2 regions of the Rouxiella sp. WC2420 genome follow, and region 1 is predicted to be linked to the other one. Evidence: predicted binding sites of a transcription regulator. Region 1 holds the regulator's gene; the other holds the start of a gene.
What was found. Region 1 encodes PurR, which represses purine synthesis genes. Its sites were predicted from a motif close to CANGCAAACGTTTGCNTG; they were not measured.

Region 1 (4,433 bases):
TGTATTGGCATGAAATGTCATTAATGCATTGGCAACGACAATTGGGTAACTGGCGCCATTAACCAAAGCCATAAAGCAGAATGGAATAAGTAATCCCGTTAGCGTCGCCTGCGTTAATGTTGCAATTAAATATAGTGAAATAACGCTAAAAGCATAGCCGAATAAAAGCCAGGGTAGTAGTCGAGAGCCATCAATTTTGGCGATCAACATACGGCAGCCGTAACCACCGAATAAAAATGCAATGGTTTGAGGCACATAGCTGAGCCCTATTGCCGATGGGCCATACCCCATATTGCTTAAAATAAACGGCGAACCGGTGAGCCAGGCAAAAAATCCAGCCGAACTTGCTGCATAAATCAGTACGTTACCGCTATACACTGGCGATGTGAGCATTGCCGCAAGCCCGCTTTGTGGCTGAGATTGCTGTGCAGCCGTTTTGCGCGATTCTTTTAATGTCAAAGTAAAGAACAGCAGCAGCGCGCCGATCACCAGCAGCAAGGCAAATATAACCCGCCAATTGAAATGATTAAGCACATAGGCGCCGACTAGCGGGGCCAAAGCTGGAGAGAGCGCCACCAGCGGCATGATGCTGGCAAAGGTGCGCTTGGCTACCTCAGAAGAGTAGCGATCTACGACGAGAGCCTGCCAGCTTACCGCCGCTGCACAAACGCCGACTGCCTGTAAAAAACGCAGCACCAGTAACAGTTCGCTACTCTGTACCCAAATCATCCCCAGACAGCTCATTGAGAACAGGCCCAGCCCGCTCAGCAAGATCGGGCGGCGGCCAAAACGATCCGACAACGGGCCCCAAAACAGCTGAGCGACGGCAAAACCGCCAAGGAAAATGCTCAGGCTTGAGCTTATGGCGCTGGCTGAGGTCGCCAGGTTTTCCTGCATGCTGCCAAATGCGGGCAAATACATATCGGTGGCTAAAAAGCCAAGCATGCTCAAGCCGGCAAGATAAAGTAAAAATCCAAATGAGGGTTTCATGATGTTCTCTTATTAATCTAAAAAGCAGTCAAAAGTATCGTAGGGTACTTGAAGCACGGGAGTGTATCTGCTTGGCTTAGTGGTTGTGAAACGTTAATATTTGCACTATGCGATTAAAAAATTTGAAAGCAGAAGGGTGAAGTGATGTGCAAGCAGAAAGGAGGGCGGCATGTGGTCTGAATATTCACTGGAAGTGGTGGACGCCGTTGCCAGAAATGGCAGCTTTACTGCCGCCGCGCAGGAGCTTAACCGAGTTCCATCGGCTATTAGTTATCAAGTGCGGCAGTTGGAGGAATGGCTGGCCGTGCCTCTGTTTCACAGACGCCATCGTGATGTAGAGTTGACACCTGCGGGTCGGCTTTTTGTTGATGAAGCTCGCATACTTATCAAAAAAATGCTATCCACCAGGCGTCAATGCCAGCAGGTGGCCAATGGCTGGAGCGGGCAGCTGCGGGTTGCCGTTGACCGTATCGTCAAGCCGCGCCGAGTCAGGCAGCTGGTGGTCGATTTCTATCGCGCTTTTCCCGATACAGAACTGCAGATTCAGGGCGAAGTATTTAACGGGGTTTGGGACGCGCTGGCAGACGATCGTGCGGACGTCGCTATTGGAGCCACTAGCGCAGTGCCGGTTGGCGGCCGTTTCAGTTTCCGCGACATGGGGACACTGCCGTGGCACTGTGTGGTCAGCGCAAAACATCCTTTGGCCGAGCAGCAGCAGGCTCTGGACGACGAAGCATTAAGACCTTACCCTGCGCTATGTATTGAAGATACCTCAAGAAACTTGCCTAAACGCGATACCTGGACACTGGACAATCAGCGGCGGCTAGTGGTGCCTGACTGGACCTGTGCGATTGACTGCTTATGCGAGGGGCTGTGTGTCGGCATGCTGCCAGTGCACATGGTAGAAAGGGAAATCACCGAGAACAAGCTGGCGGTGTTGAAATTGGCTAACAGTTTCCCCGAGAGCCCTTGCTGCCTGACTTGGGACCAGAAAAATCACTCGCCTGCGCTGGACTGGCTGCTCAATTATTTAGGTGACAGTGAAACGTTGAATCAGGAGTGGTTGAGGTAAAAACACGCCTGTAAGAGCAGACGTGTTTTAATTGCAGGGCAGAAATTAACGGCGATAGTCGCGGAATGGACCATCGGCAACCGAGCGCCTTTCAACCAGTTTCGGTTTGACTTCGATAGTCTGCTGAACTTCGCGTTTGCTGATAATGCGGTCGAGCAGCATAGTAAAGGCCATTTCGCCCAGACGCTCTTTCGGCTGATGAACCGTAGTCAGTGCCGGAGAGAAATAACGCGCGTTTCGCAGGTTATCGTAACCCATCACCGAGATATCTTGCGGAACGCGCAGGCCCATTTCATCGGCAGCGCAGATTGCGCCCATCGCCATTACGTCACCGCCGCAGAATACGGCAGTAGGTCGCTGTTTCTGATTGAGAATCTGTTGCATTGCCTGATAGCCAGATTCTGGTTCAAAATCACCCTGCACGACCCATTCATCGCGAACTGGAATATTCGCTTCGCTCAATGCTTTCAAGAAACCACGATAACGACCGCCGCCGGTGTTGCGGTTCAGTTGTCCCGGGATCGCGCCAATGTCACGATGACCGCGTTCGATAAGATAGCGGCCAGCAAGATACCCCCCCGCAAAGGCGTTATCGATAATTGAGTCAGTGAAGTCATTCTGTGCTTCGCCCCAGTCCATAACGACCATCGGGATCGAGCGGTACTCTTCTAACATTGCCAGCAGTTCATCCGGGTATTCAGCACACATTACCAGCAGGCCATCGACGCGCTTTTGCGCCAGCATCTGTAGATAGGCTTTCTGTTTTTCCAGATCATTGTGCGAATTACATAAGATAAGCGTATAGCCTTTGGCGAAGCAGCTGTTCTCTACAGCCTCAATAACTTCTGCAAAGTAGGGCGCTTCGCTTGAGGTCGCCAGCAGTCCAATGGTTTTTGTATTATTAACCTTCAGACTGCGCGCTACGGCACTCGGGGAATAGTGCAAATCTTTAATGGCTGCGCGGACTGCAGCTTTGGTTTCTTCGGCGACGAAACGGGTTTTATTGATGACGTGCGACACGGTTGTAGTCGAAACACCTGCGCGCTTAGCGACATCTTTGATCGTGGCCATGTAAAAATCACTCCTGAACTAACCCTTTCCAGCACGTTAGTTTTTTGTTAATCGTTTGCCTGCGTGCATTCAACTGCGTAAATCATTTTATGCAGTCAAATCGTTGGATGGTTCCAGGAGGGCCTGAAAGAAGCGTCGGTCAACTACGGCCGGGCACACAGCGTGGTAACCGCTAATTTTCTCTTATATCTTAAAAAAGGGGAAGCCAAATTTGTGTTTTCGCCTTAACTCAGCGCATTGAATGGCTTAAATGAGGGAATGAGGAAACAAAAAGGGCGATTTCTTATCGCAGAAATCGCCCTTGACTATTTTATCTATTCCGCCGACGGCGTTAAATTTAAACCATTCGTTAAATGCTATTCACAGGTGTTAAGCGAGAAATCATTATTTAACGAATCGTTTTTGGCGTCATTACGCGGCGTGCACCTACATAGTGATCTTGCCAGTAGTTATCTGCCAGATAACTGATTTTGATGTCTTCTCCGGTACGCGGTGACTGAATAAACTTACCGTTTCCGAGATAAACACCTACGTGATCTGCTGCGCCGCGTTTGGTAATTCTGAAGAACACCAGATCGCCTGACTCAAGCTCACCACGTTGTATCGGGGCCGCGTCGCGCAAATGGTACATTTCATTGGCGGTGCGAGGCATTTTAATGCGCATCAAATCTTTGTAGGCATAATAAACCAGGCCACTACAGTCGAAACCGGTACTCGGTGAGGTTCCACCCCAGCGATAAGGTTTGCCAACTTGGTGCATCAGCTTGTTCATCGCGGTTTCTTTGGCATGTAGATACTTTTTCTTGTGTGCCGCGCTTAGTGTAAGGGGGGCGCAAGTATCGGCTTTTGCCTGGTGCTTACGATGTCGCCCGTAAGCTTTTTTTCCGTCTTTCGCACAAACCACATTAGATGTGGTGGCAAGAGAACGGGTAATTGATGTTATTTCTTTTTTCGGCTTTTCAGTTTTGTGACTTGCAAGTCGGGCTGCTACCGGTTTTTCGTTCTTTCGTCGCACCAACTTAGTGCTGGTAGGGTGCTTGTGCTCAACCGCGGCTTTGGCATGAACAGGTTCTTTGGTCTTGCTATGTTCTTTGGCTTTTGATTGTTCTTTGACCGGAACAATTTTTGACTTTTTATTGCTTCTGGCTACAACTTTTCGCTTTCGTCGCTCATCAGGTTTTGCCTGACTAACGTGCTTTTCTGCCTGTTGAGCAGAAACACGATTCGTTGGCGAAGCATGCGCCAAATTCAAAAAAAGCTGGGTAAACAGCAGCACAAAAAGCGTAAACATTAAACGCAT
Region 2 (4,433 bases), 2.0 Mb from region 1:
CTGATGACTTTGCCGGATTGAAAAGCGAATGGCAAGTCACAGCGAAAAGCGGCAGAAATATCAGAAGAGTACCGCCTGCCCCGCCCCGCATAGCAGGTCAAGACAGGCGGTAAGAAGGTCAATTAACCTTCGTTATGCATTTCGAGGTTTTCCGCTTCCTGCTGGCCGCGCAATGCCTGAGCATCGTCGTTACGCAGAGCGTCGAGGTATTCAAGGTAGTTCTGGTCAACGTCTTTGGTGACATAGATACCGTCGAAAACAGAGCATTCAAACTGCTCGATATCCGGGTTCTCTTCTCTCACCGCGTCAATCAGGTCGCTCAAATCCTGGAAGATCAGCGCGTCTGCACCAATCATCTGATTGATTTCGCTCACTTCACGACCGTGGGCGATCAACTCGTTGGCGGTTGGCATGTCGATACCGTAAACGTTCGGGAAGCGCACTTCCGGCGCAGCCGAAGCCAGGTAAACATTTTTTGCGCCTGCATCACGGGCCATCTCGACGATCTGCTGCGAGGTAGTGCCGCGTACAATGGAGTCATCAATCAGCAGCACGTTTTTATCACGGAACTCGGCGCGGTTGGCGTTGAGCTTGCGGCGAACCGACTTAACGCGCTCCTGCTGGCCCGGCATGATAAAGGTACGGCCAACGTAGCGGTTTTTCACAAAACCCTGACGGTATGGCTTGTTCAGGATACGGGCGATTTCCAGGGCGATGTCGTTAGACGTCTCCGGAATTGGGATCACCGCATCAATTTCCAGATCTTCCCATTCGCGAGCAATTTTTGCGCCCAGTTTCTGGCCCATACGGCGGCGCGCGCTGTAAACCGAAATCTTGTCGATGAAAGAATCAGGACGAGCGAAGTAGACATACTCGAACAGGCATGGATTGTACTGAGGATTCTCGGCACACATGCGCGTAAACAGTTGGCCCTTCTCGGTGACATAAACGGCCTCACCCGGCGCTACGTCACGCAGGAACTCGAAGCCCAGCGTATCCAAAGCTACACTCTCGGACGCCACCATATATTCACAACGACCGTCTTCCAGGTCGCGCTTGCCGATCACCAGCGGGCGAATGCCGTGTGGGTCGCGGAAAGCCAGCATACCGTGGCCGATGATCATTGCCACGCAGGCATAAGCACCGCGAATTTTAGTGTTCATCGCCGCTACAGCAGCAAAAATGTTGTCAGCTTCCAGCGGATAATGCTGGAAACGGTCCAACTCGCTGGCAAGAATGTTCAGCAAAATTTCAGAGTCAGAAGTCGTGTTGACGTGGCGACGTGCGCCTTCAAACAGCGTGCTTCTTAATTCGTGTGCATTCGTCAGGTTACCGTTGTGGGCAAGCGTAATGCCGAACGGAGAGTTGACGTAAAAAGGTTGAGCCTCTGAAGCGCTGGAACTGCCAGCCGTAGGGTAACGAACGTGACCAAGGCCCATGTTGCCCTGCAAACGTTGCATATGCCGTGCTTCGAATACATCCTTCACCAGGCCATTCGCCTTACGCAGGCGGAAGTTGTTGTTGCCATCAATGGTGACGATGCCTGCGGCATCCTGCCCACGGTGTTGTAACACCGTTAACGCGTCATAAATCGACTGGTTTACCGGCATGAAACCGGCGATACCGACAATACCGCACATGTTGTCTTTTCCTCATCAGCGCTGCCAAAGTTAAATATGCTTTGGCAAGAAACTCGACGTGCTCTGCAGGTAGTCAAAGAACCACCTGATGATATAACTAAACTGCGGGATCAACTGTGACTGCTTCCAGTCTTCACTCTGCGAAAAGCTGGTAAAGGTGTCGAGAAAGAACAGCCCTGCGGAAACGATTAACACGCCGCGCAGTGCGCCAAAACAGACGCCTAATACCCGGTCGGTACCTGATAGCCCGGTACGCTCGACCAATGAACTGATCACATAGTTGACAATGGCACCTACGATCAACGTCGCGATGAACAAGATACCGATTGCGATCCCGTTTCGGACGACTTCATCTCCGAAACGTGTGAAATAGACGGCGAGGTAAGGATAATAGTGGCTGGCAACAAAGAAAGCGCAACCCCAGGTTACCAATGATAAGGCTTCGCGAACAAAACCCCGAATCAGGCTAACTAAAGCAGAAAACCCGATAACCGCAATAATGACGTAATCAATCCAGACCATCACTTTATCTGTCTCTCATCCAGGATAAGACCCTCTATCTTTCTCGCAAAAGCGACAATGATTTTGGGAACAACTCGCCCGGCATCCATTTCGCGGCGAATTCTAACAGAAAAAGAAAACGTTTGCGTAGGGGAAATCTGCCGGTCAGCCAAATTAATCACAACGGTGAAAAAAACATCAATCACCGCAAAAAGATAACAAAACTTGCGAAAACTTTATTAAATAATAAAGGCACATAACGCTTACTGTATCCCACCTTAAATCGCGTGAGATACCTGTTACTGCCTATGCCCCGGCCACGCAGATAACTCGCAGACCAGGGCATAGAGGGTGAAGCATTAACTGAATGAAAGCCGTTTAGTGCGCAGCGTAGGAACGCACGACTCCGCTTAATCCGCTGACGCTTTTCAGCTGCGGCAATGAAGCCTCAAGATTTTGCTTATTTGCCTCAGGACCGACAAACACTCGAGTTATCTGTCCTTGTACCGGCGAGGACGGAACCGTGTAGGCGCGATAACCCGAAAGACGCAGTTTAGCGACGATTTCATTCACCTTGTCTGCGTTTTTCAACGCTCCCAGCTGAACAACATAAGACTGACCAACCGGCGCTTTTTCCGGCGTTTGCGGTTTGGTTTCAGTCCTGGTTGTTTCTACTGGCTTAGGTTCTGCTTTTTTCGGCTCGGCTTTTTTCGGTTCGACCGGTTTCGACTGCGCCGTTCTGCTCTGCTGTTGCTGGCGAGACTCGGTCATTGTCGGCGGCGTCAGCGTTTTTGGCTGACTGACCATTTTGGGCTGAGAGGTCGATTTTGGCGGCAGTGTGGTCTGTGGCGCGCTGCCCCCCTGATCATCTTCACCCTGTGCCTGAGCCGCGGCGTGTGCTGCCTCGGCGGCTCCGGCATTGACCGCTTCGCCCGCGCCTTCCGGCGGCTGGGCTGGCAACGACTGGGTCACTGGACCGGCACTGCCCTGCACTTCTGTATCACCCGCTTTTGGCACCAGAGGAATAGAGGCAAACTCATCCTCATAGTGCTTCTTTTTTCCATCAAGCAGCCCGGGAAGAATAATCACTCCCAACGCGACCAGAATTACGGTGCCAACCAGACGATTTTGAAACTTACTTGCCACTGGTATTCCCCGTATCCAACGCAGCCATCACATGCGCTACGGTATGAAATGATCCACAGACTATAACAATATCCTGACTTTCAGCATCCTGCATCGCCTGTTTCCATGCGCTCACCACGTCAGTGAACGAAAACGCACCGGGAAGATGCTCTGTCAACGCAGCAACGCCGGCACCGCGCGGGCCTTCCAGCGGCGCACAGTACCAGACATCAACCTGCGGCTTAAGGCAGTCCAACGTCCCGGCTATGTCTTTATCCAACAACATGCCGATAACTGCACGTACTTTTCCACCCTGCCTTGGCAAATCAGAAAGTTTACCGGCCAGATAACCGGCAGCGTGCGGATTATGCGCTACGTCGAGGATCAGGCGCGGCGCTTCGCTGACCAGCTGGAAACGGCCTGGCAGAGAAGCCTGTTGCAAGCCGTGGCGAATTGCATCAATGGAAACGTTTAGCTCGCAATAATGTAGCGCGGCCAGCGCAGTTGCGGCATTAGCCAGCGGCACGTTAGGCAGCGGCAGGTCCTCCAATGCAACGCCGTCGGCGTCACAGCGCCAGCTCCAACTATTTTGCTCCACCTGATAGTGCCAGTCATGGCCCACGCGATGAAGCTCAGCGCCTTTCTCGCGCGCAACCTCTGCAATAGTGGCTGGCATATCAAGCTCACCAACCACCGCTGGTCGCTGACCACGGAACACACCGGCTTTTTCGCGACCAATACTTTCGCGATCCGGGCCCAGCCAGTCAGTATGGTCTAGCGCAATACTGGTAACGACGGCGACGTTGGCATCAACAATGTTGGTCGCATCTAAACGACCGCCCAGTCCGACTTCCAGAATTACCACATCCAGCGCCGCCTGTTTGAACAGCTGTAGCGCCGACAGAGTGCCGTATTCAAAATAGGTTAATGACACCTCGCCGCGTCCCGCCTCAAGCAGGGCGAAAGACTGGCAATGTTCGGCTTCGGTAAGCTCCTGGCCCTGAATGCGCACGCGCTCGGTGTAACGCACCAGATGCGGCGAGCTGTAAACACCGACGCGATAACCGGCTGCCATCAGCACGGCTTCAAGCGTGCGGCAAGTAGTGCCTTTGCCGTTGGTTCCTGCCACGGTGAAAACCTGAGGCGCGGGGGTTAACAGATCCATGC

Region 2: a site for PurR is predicted at 2,274-2,291, ahead of cvpA (colicin V production protein). Genes of this name have one in related genera too.

The regions. Positions count from the first base shown of each region.
Region 1 is NZ_CP165628.1:3,412,068-3,416,500, reverse strand. It holds gene punC (purine nucleoside transporter PunC) at 1-990, opposite strand, end outside; gene punR (DNA-binding transcriptional activator PunR) at 1,160-2,062, shown strand; gene purR (HTH-type transcriptional repressor PurR) at 2,108-3,133, opposite strand; gene AB3G37_RS15745 (C40 family peptidase) at 3,522-4,433, opposite strand.
Region 2 is NZ_CP165628.1:1,450,738-1,455,170, reverse strand. It holds gene purF (amidophosphoribosyltransferase) at 123-1,640, opposite strand; gene cvpA (colicin V production protein) at 1,671-2,162, opposite strand; gene dedD (cell division protein DedD) at 2,520-3,287, opposite strand; gene folC (bifunctional tetrahydrofolate synthase/dihydrofolate synthase) at 3,277-4,433, opposite strand, start outside.